2 regions of the Pseudoalteromonas sp. S8-8 genome follow, and region 1 is predicted to be linked to the other one. Evidence: predicted binding sites of a transcription regulator. Region 1 holds the regulator's gene; the other holds the start of a gene.
What was found. Region 1 encodes MetJ, which represses methionine synthesis genes. Its sites were predicted from a motif close to TAGACGTCTAGACGTCTA; they were not measured.

Region 1 (5,976 bases):
AGGTAAAATTAGCATTGAGCTTACAAAACCAGCTGAAACGGCTCATGATCTTGCACTTGCGTATAGCCCAGGTGTTGCCGAACCTGTACGTGAAATAGCTGCAGATCCTGCAAATGCTTATAAATATACTGGTAAAGGTAACATGGTTGCGGTTATTACTAATGGTACTGCAATTCTAGGCCTTGGTAATTTAGGTCCTTTAGCGTCTAAGCCTGTAATGGAAGGTAAAGCGCTATTGTTTAAACGTTTTGCAGGGCTTGATTCTATCGATATTGAAGTTAAGCACAAAACAACAGAAGACTTTATTAATACGGTTGCCAACATTGCCGACACATTCGGTGGTATTAACCTTGAAGATATTAAAGCACCAGAGTGTTTTGAAATAGAAAAAGCATTAATAGAGCGTTGTAGTATTCCTGTTTTTCATGATGATCAACACGGTACTGCCATTGTTACGGCTGCTGGTATGTTAAATGCGCTAGAAGTACAAGGTAAGTCAATTGAAGATGCAATTATTGTATGTTTAGGTGCAGGCGCTGCCGCTGTTGCGTGTATGGAGCTGTTAATTAAGTGTGGTGCACTGCGTGAACACATTTATATGCTTGACCGCAAAGGTGTTATTCATACCCGCCGCGATGACTTAAATGAATACAAACAGCTTTTTGCTAACAATACCGATAAGCGTACATTGCAAGATGTAATTGCAGATGCTGATGTGTTTGTGGGTGTTTCTGGCCCTAACTTATTAGCGGCTGAAGATTTAAAGCTAATGGCTGCAAAACCAGTTGTGTTTGCATGTTCAAATCCAGATCCTGAGATTGATCCTGCACTTGCGCACGGCGCACGCAACGATTTAATCATGGCAACAGGGCGCTCTGATTACCCTAACCAAGTTAATAATGTTTTATGTTTCCCGTTTATTTTCCGTGGTGCGCTTGATGTACGTGCAAGTGCTATTAACGATGAAATGAAAATTGCTGCAGTAGATGCTATTCGAAGTATTGCCAAAGAGCCAGTACCTGCAGAAGTTTTAAAAGCCGCTGGAGTAGATAAACTAGAATTTGGTGCGCAGTATATTATTCCAAAACCAATGGATCCACGTTTACTGCCGCGTATAGCAAGAGCTGTTGCACTTGCTGCTATTGAGTCAGGTGTTGCACAAATTGAGCTACCTGAAAACTATATGCAGTAAATCTATACAGTAGAGCTATGCAATAAAATTTAGACATAAAAAAACCTCAGTAATTACTGAGGTTTTTTTGTCTTTGTAATATTTATTCTTCGTTTAAAACGGGTACTTCTAGACCCATTTCTTGCATTATTTTTTTAACTTCTTCTGGCACTTTTTCGGCGTTATCTTTACGTAAGTCATCGTCATTTGGTAAAGGTTGGCCAGTAAAAGCATGCAAAAATGCCTCACATAGCAATTCACTATTTGTAGCATGGCGAAGGTTATTGATTTGACGACGTGTACGTTCGTCAGTTAATACCTTTAATACATTTAGCGGGATCGAAACGGTGATCTTTTTAACTTGCTCTGATTTTTTACCGTGTTCTGCGTATGGGTGAATATACTCACCATTCCATTTAGCCATAAGATGTATCGTTGCCTCAGATTATTAATTTCTCACACGGTATAAAAAGCGTGTAAATATGCGTGAAATTCTATCGATTTAAAAAAGATAGTCAAATAATAGATACAGATCTATCTTAATAAGCCTATTGTAGGTGTAAAGATAAGCACACTTTTGTGAGCTAAAATGTGTTATTCGCAGAGGCCTCTTCTACTTTTAGCCATCTAGAGCTTTAAAATACTTTGACTTATCAAAACGGATAACTTACTCTTTTAGACGTCTAAACATCCAAATTAATCAGGTGACGAATATGAGCGAAAAAAACAAAGCGACCATTGCTGTACGTAACGGCGTTGATGCTGATAAACATCATGGTGCGGTGGTACCGCCAATTTATTTATCGACTACTTATTCGTTTGCCGACTTTGATACTAAGCGTGAGTATGATTATGGTCGTAGCGGTAATCCTAATCGTGATATTTTAGCTGAGACGCTTGCTAAGCTTGAAGGTGGCGCTCGTGGCATAATTACAGCTACAGGCATGGCTGCCGTGCATTTAGCTACTCAGCTACTTAATAGTGACGATACGTTAGTAATTCCACATGATTGTTATGGTGGCAGCTATCGTTTATTTACATCTTTACAAAAACGCGGACTACTAAAGCTCGAAATATTAGATTTAACAAAAGAAGAAAGCCTTCAACAAATTTTAGTAATTAAACCTAAGCTTATTTGGATAGAAACCCCAAGTAACCCAGTACTTCGTTTAACAGATATTAAAGCGGTTACCGATGTTGCAAAGCAATGCGGTGCATTGGTGGCTGCAGATAACACGTTTTTGTCGCCTGCTTTACAAAACCCTATTAAGTTTGGTGTAGATATTGTGGTGCATTCAACCACTAAATACATTAACGGACACTCAGATGTAGTAGGCGGCGCTGTTATTGCCGCAACACAAGAGTTAGGCGATGAGCTTGCTTGGTGGGCTAATAACATTGGAATTACGGGTGCGCCTTTTGATAGCTATTTAACGCTTCGTGGTTTACGTACTTTAAATGTGCGCCTAAGGCAGCATCAAGAAAATGCACTGGCAATAGCTAAGTATCTTGAAAGCTCTGAATATGTAAGCCAAGTTTACTACCCAGGTCTTGAGTCACATCCTCAACATGAACTGGCTAAAGCACAGCAACTTGGTTTTGGTGGCATGGTTAGTTTTGATATTAAAGGCGATATAAATGACGCTGCGGCATTTTTAACTAGTCTTAAAACGTTTAGTTTAGCTGAGTCACTAGGTGGCGTAGAGAGCTTAATTTGTCACCCTGCAACTATGACGCACGCAGGTATGGAGGCAACAGCACGTTTAGAAGCGGGTGTGGGCGATACGCTTATTCGTATTTCGGTAGGTATTGAAGATATACACGATTTAGTCGCTGATTTTGAGCGAGTGTTTGAACTTGTAAAACCAGGGCAAAATAAAAATGTTGGCCGTGTAGGCAAAGGTGCAGGCACTTCTGGTGGGAACGTTAAATTAAGTGCAGCCCGTCCGGCGCTTTGGTGATTAATATGGTCAATTGTGTACATAAATTTGGTGGTTCAAGTTTAAGCTCAAGTGAGCGATACCAAAGCGTAGCAAAAATAATAATTACACATACTCAACCGGGTGATTGTGTGGTGGTATCGGCTGCGGGTAAGACAACCGATACGCTAGTATTACTTTGGCAAAGCTATCAAAAACAAGATACTCAAGCAGTAGCTGATATTTTACTGCAGTTAAATAACCATCAAAGTGATTTAATAAAGCAGCTATTAGAAGCCGATTTCAAACGAAGTGCACTTAAAACACTAAGTATCGAACTTAGCTATATTGCAGAACTTGCTCAAGCTGAGCAGCTAAAAGAGGCTGCATTACTTGCACATGGCGAACTGTGGTCAGCACGTTTACTCGCTACTTATTTACAGCAGCTAAATATTGAGGCATGCGCTCAAGATGCACGTACTCTTTTTACCTTAAATGATGGCGAATTAATGCATGCGCAAAATGCGCAGCAATGTGGGCAGTTAATTTTGCCTAATAAAATAAATGTTGTTACTGGGTTTATTGCCGCAGATATCAAAGGCGAGACTGTAACACTTGGCCGAAATGGCAGTGACTACAGTGCAACACTACTTGCAAATTATTGCAATGCTAAGCAAGTATGTATTTGGACTGATACACAGGGGGTGTATAGCACTGATCCTCGCAAGGTACAAAAAGCGATTAAATACGGCAAAATTTGCCGTGGGCAGGCTAATTTATTAGCTCGTTTGGGTAACCCTGTATTACATGCAAAAACACTATCGCCTCTTAAAAACACAGATATTAAGCTAGCTGTTCGCAGTAGTTTTGACGTACAAGCAAGTCCAACAGATATAGTAAAAGAAGGTTCAGCGAAGAAAAAGCGCTTTATAACTACGTTGCAAAATGTTGACCTATTAATGGTTGAAGGATTAAGTGAAGGTGAGGTTGCAAGTGTTAGTCAGCTTATTCAGCATAGCCTTCATCACTTTAACCATAATGGTGAAGTGTATTTAGTAGTACCTGCAGCACAAACTTATCTGGTTATTAATTATTTTGCGGGTAGGGCAAATATTAGCGAGTCAAATTTAAACGGTTGTGCAATTGTAGCGCCTGAGCAAGACGTTAATACATTAAGCTTACAAGCATTAGATTTATTAAAACTCCACAGCATAAAACCTCGTTTTGTCCATCAAGATACTGGCTATGCTTTATTGCTTACCGATCAATTTATAGATAGTGATATACAAAGTGACTTACACGATAAGCTAATTAATAAAGGCCAAGAAATCGCAATTATAGTTGCGGGGCTTGGTAACGTTGGCGACGTTTTCATTAAACAGTTATCGGCACAATTTGAGCGTTTATCGGATGACTTTAGTATTAAATTAGTCGGTCTAATTCGCTCTAAAAAAATGCTGTTTAATGCAAGTGGTATTAATACACAGCAATGGAAAACTCAATGGCAGCATGAGGCAAATAGCTATCAATCTGCAGATTTACTGAATGCTATAAATGAGCTCGATTACGAGCATAAAATTGTAATTGATATTACCGCAAGTGAACAATTTAGCTTGTTATATCCAGACTTTGTAGATAGAAACTGTCATTTAATTAGTGCTAATAAATACGCTGGAACAGCACCGACTACTTGGTATAAAGCACTTCGTAGTAATATTACAGAACGTAATTTACATTGGCGATATAACACCAGTGTAGGCGCTGGCTTACCTATTAACTTTGCTTTGGCTGATTTGCAAAATAGTGGCGATAAAATAACACGTATAGAAGGTGTTTTCTCAGGCACGCTTTCGTGGCTATGCAGTAAATATGATGGAACAAGGCCATTTTCTGAGTTGCTACTGGAAGCTCAGAAAATGGGATTCACAGAGCCAGACCCTCGCGAAGATTTATCTGGGCGAGATATGCAGCGTAAGCTACTTATTTTAGCCCGAGAGCTAGGTGTTGAGCTTGAACTTGACGATATTAGCTTATCAGCATTGATGCCAGATGAGCTTGCGCTGGGAAGTTGGGATGACTTTTTAAATAAAAAAGCACAGCTAGACGCGTTCATCGAAGAGCATGCAGTGACAGCAAAGTCTAAAAATTCAGTACTTAGATATACGGGCTTGTTAGAAATCACACAAGGTGAAGTAATTGCTAAAGTGGGAATAGCGTATGTGCCTAATGGCGATGCGTTAGCAAACCTTACACCTGGCGATAATATTTTTGTAATTAATAGCAAATGGTATAGCGATAATGCATTAGTGATTCAGGGGCCAGGAGCGGGTAGGGAAGTGACCGCTGCGGGTGTGCACTCTGATTTATATTGGCTTGTTCAAAACTTAAAATAAAACTTTGGTTTAAACAAAAACGGCAGCTTAAATAAGCTGCCGTTTTTGTATTACATACATATTATTAAAATAGCTCTTCTTCTGTTTTAGTGTCTTCTTCAAATATATCGTTAGGCTGAGATAGCACATACTTTGTAGGTGCAGTACCTTTTTCAAAATATTCAAATCGACTCGTGTAGTCATTTTTATGGCTTAATAAACCAGTAGCTAAATCAATACGAATAGAAACAAGTCCCTCAGGCGGCTCAATTGGGGCTTCAGGCTTGCCTTCAAGTGCCGCTTTCATAAATTCAACCCATGCTGGCTGCGCGGTTTTAGCGCCAGATTCCGCACCTGATATTTGGCTGCTATCTAGGTTGTTATTATATGTAGAGCGACCAAGAGCGTTGCCCGGATTATCAAAGCCAACCCAAACTGAGGTCATCACATTACTATTAAAGCCGCTAAACCAGGTATCTACTGAGTCATTAGTTGTGCCTGTTTTACCCGAAAT
Region 2 (5,976 bases), on a different contig from region 1:
TTCATATTATCGGCTAAGCCAATATCTAAATCGCTAGCGGACTTTCTAAAGGGGAAGTTTTTTTCACAATGGATAGAACAAGTATAAGCGTATGCTTGATGCTCTAACATTGCGGCTGTGCCATCACCTTGGTGCACGTCTAAATCAAAAATAAGTACGTTAGTTACTTCACCCGATTCAATTAAAGTTTGCGTGGTAAAGGCTAAATCATTAACCATGCAGTAGCCTGAGCCAAAATCAGTATGCGCATGGTGTGTACCACCGGCTAAGTGGCACGCTATACCATGTTTAAGTGCTAAACGAGCTGTTTGCAAAGTACCTTGAGGAGCTGTAAAGGTACGTGCCATAAGCTCTTTTGACCAAGGTAGGCCAATGCGACGCATTGCTTTTTCATCTAAGCGGTTATTCCACAAATCGTGTATGTAATTTTCGCAGTGTATTAGCTCAAGTGGCTCTGGCGTGCCTAATATTGGCTCAACCAGGTTATCGCCAATCAAACCAAGCTCTGCAACATGCTGATATAAATGTGCAAACTTACTCATTGCAAAACGATGCTTTGGATCGAAATTAAACGAGTAGTTAGGGTGATACACCAAAGGTAAATGTGGATTTAAAGTCATGTTTGCACAAGTTAAAAAGTTTGCACTATGGTAATCAACTAATCCAAATGAGTCTATTCTTGCGTGTCGTGAATCAACATAGCGAGTTCGCGATGTAATAGTTCGTCATCAGCTAAGTTTAGCTCTATTAAACGCTTTAAATAAGTAATGCTGTCTATATCAATATGGTGGCATTTTAAACCAATATGATCTGCTTCTATATGGCACACCACAACCTCCATTTTTATTTCTATTTCGCTTTGAGGCAGCGAAAAACGCAGAACAGCTTGGCTATTTTGGTTGCCAATAAAAGCATCACATTTAGTGATTAATGCGCCATGCAAAGATACATCAAGTAATTTACATGGGTATTGGTGATCATTAAAAATCACTTGTGCATCGGTTGAAAATAAAACACGAGAAAACTGACGACGATTTTGCATAACCTAATTTAGCCTTACTGTTTTTATAATAAATTAAGCATAGCGGGTAATTCTCTACATGCTAGCAGGATATGCTCCTGTAATGCTGGTGGCATAAAAAAGCCCCGCATAAATGCAGGGCTTAGTATTACTGTAATAAATTAGCTACAGTAAATATTAACCAATTTTTTTGTACTTAATACGTTTAGGTTCAGTTGCTGCTGCACCTAGTGTCTTTTTAAGCCACTCTTCGTATTCAGTATAGTTACCATCAAAGAAGTTAATTTGACCTTCGTCGCGGTAATCTAAAATGTGCGTAGCAATACGGTCAAGGAACCAACGGTCATGCGAGATACACATTACACAACCAGGAAACTCTAAAATAGCGTTCTCTAGTGCACGTAGTGTTTCAACGTCCAAGTCATTGGTTGGCTCATCGAGTAGTAACACATTGCCGCCAGCTTTTAATAACTTAGCAAGGTGTAAACGGTTACGCTCACCACCTGATAGGTCTTTAACAAACTTTTGCTGATCGTTACCTTTAAAGTTAAAGCGACTTACATACGCACGGCTTTGGAACTCAAAGTTACCAATTTTTAGTACGTCTTGGCCGTCTGATATTTCTTGGAAAACAGTTTTGCTTTCGTCCATACCGTCGCGGAACTGATCAACAGTAGCAAGGTGTACGCTTTCGCCAACGGTAATGCTACCGCTGTCTTGCTTTTGCTCACCACTGATCATTTTAAACAGCGTTGATTTACCCGCGCCATTAGCACCAATAATGCCCACAATGGCACCTTTTGGCATACTAAAGCTTAAATCGTCAATTAAAACGCGATCGCCAAAACTCTTACGAAGATTTGTTACTTCAAGTACTTGGTCGCCTAAACGCGGGCCAGGTGGAATAAACATCTCGTTAGTTTCGTTACGTTTTTGGTAATCAGACTGCTGCATTTCAGTAAACTGAGCCATACGTGCTTTTGACTTAGCTTGACGACCTTTAGGATTTGAACGAACCCATTCAAGTTCTTGTGCAATTGATTTTTGACGTGCTTTTTCAGATTTTTGTTCTTGCTGTAAGCGCGCATCTTTTTGTTCAAGCCAAGAAGAGTAGTTACCTTCCCATGGAATACCTTCACCACGGTCAAGCTCCAATATCCAACCCGCTACATTATCAAGGAAGTAACGGTCATGCGTTACCGCCACAACAGTGCCTTCGTAATCGTGTAAGAAGCGCTCTAACCATGCAACCGACTCAGCATCCAAGTGGTTAGTTGGTTCATCGAGAATAAGCATGTCTGGTTTTTCAAGCAATAATCGACATATAGCAACACGACGACGCTCACCACCTGAAAGGTGCTCAATTTTAGCATCCCACTCTGGCAGGCGAAGTGCATCAGCTGCGCGTTCTAAAACGTTGTCGATGTTATGACCATCGTGCGCCTGAATAACAGCTTCAAGCTCGCCTTGTTCTTTTGCAAGTGCATCAAAGTCAGCGTCTTCCATGGCGTATTCGTTATACACTTCGTCAAGACGTTTAAGTGCGTGTTTAACTTCGCCAACAGCTTCTTCAACAATTTCACGAACTGTTTTGCTTTCGTCTAAAACAGGCTCTTGCGGTAAATAACCAATTTTTGTACCAGGCTGAGGATGTGCATCACCTTCAAAATCTTGGTCAACACCGGCCATAATACGTAGTAACGTAGATTTACCAGAACCGTTTAAACCAAGCACACCAATTTTAGCGCCAGGAAAAAAGTGTAACGAAATATCTTTTAAGATAGTGCGCTTAGGTGGCACAACCTTAGATACTCGACTCATCGAGAATATAAATTTATCAGGTAAAACCATGGAGGAAAGCCTTCAAATAATAATAAAAATTTCAATGTTGTATTGTAGTGGCTGACGGGTGAAACAGTCAACGAATGCTGTATAGAACAATACGCTTACCTAAGCGGTACTTTGTTTTGATTGCTCGTTTAAAACACTACTATTACAGGATTTCTATTATGTAAAATTCTGTAATCTATTGTTTTATATTGTTCAAATACATTCCATTTTTAACAAAAGTGGTACAGTATATTTACAAGCTGTAAAGTATAAGCAAGTTATATAGGCAGGCCACACTTAGTTTGTTGTTAGACATCATATTATTAAATATTACAAAGATTTAAAGGAATGAACATGAAAATAGTTACAAAGTTAGGGGCATTACTTTTAGGTTTATACTCATTTTCGAGCCAAGCAGACATACTCCATGTAAATGGTTATTACCAAGGAATAGGGATAGGGTCTACGCAAATTGATGTATACGAGAGTGATAGCATACAGTTTACAACGCTTTACGGCCGGTTTGGATATCAGTTTTCGCGATACTTTGCATTAGAAGGGCGTATAGGTTTTGGGTTAAATGATGAGTCAACTCCTTTAAACGGAATTGTTTACACTCAGAACCCACAGGACGGTTCGCTTAGCTCAGAATTCATTAAGAGCGAAATCGATTCAAGCCTTGATTTGCAAACAAGTATATTTGTAAAAGCTAATTATCCAATTTCATCTCGATCTGATGTGTTTTTATTTGGTGGCTATGGTAGAAATAAATTAAGTTACAATGAAGGCGACTTAAAAAACCTTGCAGAATCAATAACTGGTACAGATACAAATTCTACGTTAATAACTGAGCAAAACTACGACGAAGGCGGCGTAACGTACGGAACTGGCGTTGACTTTAGGTTAACTCAACGCTGGCAATTAAGCGCTGAATACCAATATTTTGATACAGATGAAGGCGATATTTACGCACTTAATTTATCTGTGGTTTACCGTTTTTAACTGTATATGTGCTACTCGTTTTTAGTAGCGCTACTTCAAAATATTAAAGCAGGTTATTTTATAATAGAGGCGTTTTTCCTCATACATACCACCTCGGTAAATCCTAATTTAATAGAATGAATAAATTTCATTTAGACATCTATACATCTAGAGGTTGATATTTTTTACTTTCAGTTCATAATTAACTTTCGGTTTTTATGAGCAGGAGTAAAGTATGCCAATTACAGTAAAAGACGAGTTGCCGGCAATTGCACGTTTACGTCAAGAAAACGTATTTGTAATGCCAAAAACACGTGCAAAAACGCAAGAAATACGCCCAATGCGTTTGGCTATTTTAAATTTAATGCCTAATAAAGTAGAAACCGAAGTTCAGTTTATTCGTTTGCTTGCCAACTCGCCTTTGCAAGTAAACGTAGAGCTACTGCGCCTAGACACTCACCGCAGTAGCAGTAATTCAGAAGAGCACCTTGATACCTTTTACCGTTATTTTTCTGAGGTTAAAGACAACAATTACGATGCATTAATAGTAACTGGCGCGCCACTTGCGCATTTAGAATACGACGATGTAGCGTATTGGGATGAGCTAAAGGTTATTATTGATTGGGCTGAGCAACATGTTACCTCTACGTTATTTTCGTGCTGGGCAGCACATGCAGCGCTATATCACCGTTACAATTTAAAGCGCGATTTAAAAGACGACAAACTGTGTGGCGTATTTACCCACCAATGTTACTTTGATCACGGCGCACTGACTCGCGGATTCGACGACACCTTTTTGGTACCGCACTCACGCTACGGCCACATTGATATAAATAAAATAAACGCCTGTGATGAGCTAGTTGTACTGGCAGGTTCTGAGCGAGTAGGGGCTTACTTACTTAAAAATAAATCGGGTAGCCAAGTGTTTATAACCGGCCACCCAGAGTACGACGCCGACTCGCTAAAAGCAGAATACGAGCGCGATTGTAAAAAAAGCCCTAATGCACCAAAGCCCGAAAATTACTTTCCGGATGACGATGCAACTAAACAACCTTCAAAAACGTGGCAAAGCCATGCTTTTTTACTTTTTTCGAACTGGTTAAATTACTACGTGTACCAAACCACACCGTATGATATTAATTTAGTTAGCCAAGACGTGAGGACTAACAACTATGCCGAATAACGCTCCTACAAATAATAAGCAAGCCGAAATAAGCGCCGCATTAAAAGAACGCATTTTAATTTTAGATGGCGCTATGGGCACCATGATCCAAGATCATAAGCTAGAAGAAGAAGACTATCGCGGAGAGCGTTTTAAAGACTGGCATGTATTAATTAAAGGCAATAACGATTTATTAAGCCTAACCAAGCCCGATTTAATCACTGATATTCATCGTGGTTTTTTATCAGCGGGCGCCGATATTATCGAAACCAATACGTTTAACTCGACCACTATTTCGATGGAAGATTACGACATGGCAAACCTAAGTCGTGAAATAAATCTAGAGTCGGCTAAATTAGCACGCGCCATTTGTGATGAATTTACGGCTAAAACGCCAGAAAAACCGCGCTATGTAGCCGGTGTTTTAGGGCCGACAGCTAAAACGTGTTCAATTTCGCCAGACGTAAACGATCCGGGTTACCGAAATGTCACCTTTGATAAGCTGGTTGCTGCGTATATTGAATCAACACTTGCATTAATGGAGGGCGGCGCCGATTTAATACTAATCGAAACTATATTCGACACCCTTAACGCAAAAGCGGCCTCGTTTGGCGTAGAAGAAGCCTTTGAGCAAGCAGGGCGCACATTACCAGTTATGATCTCGGGGACTATTACCGACGCCTCTGGTCGTACGCTTTCGGGACAAACAACTGAAGCATTTTATAACTCTATTCGCCATATTAAGCCTATTTCGATTGGTTTAAACTGCGCGCTTGGTCCTGATTTACTGCGCCAATATGTAGAAGAGTTGTCGCGCGTGTGCGAAACCTTTACATCGGTACACCCTAATGCGGGCTTACCCAATGAGTTTGGTGAATACGACTTAGAAGCGGGCGATATGGCAACCGAAATTATCGATTGGGGTAAATCGGGCTTTATTAATATAGTAGGCGGATGCTGTGGCACCACGCCTGCGCATATT

Region 2: L659_RS0100850 (homoserine O-succinyltransferase) is a predicted target of MetJ. The motif match lies at 3,986-4,003, and genes of this name have one in related genera.

The regions. Positions count from the first base shown of each region.
Region 1 covers NZ_AUTR01000020.1:186,305-192,280, reverse strand. The annotation lists gene L659_RS0105690 (malic enzyme-like NAD(P)-binding protein) at 1-1,192, shown strand, start outside; gene metJ (met regulon transcriptional regulator MetJ) at 1,275-1,595, opposite strand; gene metB (cystathionine gamma-synthase) at 1,885-3,132, shown strand; gene metL (bifunctional aspartate kinase/homoserine dehydrogenase II) at 3,138-5,483, shown strand; gene L659_RS0105670 (penicillin-binding protein 1A) at 5,548-5,976, opposite strand, start outside.
Region 2 covers NZ_AUTR01000003.1:51,448-57,423, reverse strand. The annotation lists gene L659_RS0100870 (histone deacetylase family protein) at 1-620, opposite strand, end outside; gene L659_RS0100865 (PilZ domain-containing protein) at 674-1,042, opposite strand; gene ettA (energy-dependent translational throttle protein EttA) at 1,199-2,872, opposite strand; gene L659_RS0100855 (porin family protein) at 3,206-3,853, shown strand; gene L659_RS0100850 (homoserine O-succinyltransferase) at 4,068-5,015, shown strand; gene L659_RS0100845 (homocysteine S-methyltransferase family protein) at 5,005-5,976, shown strand, end outside.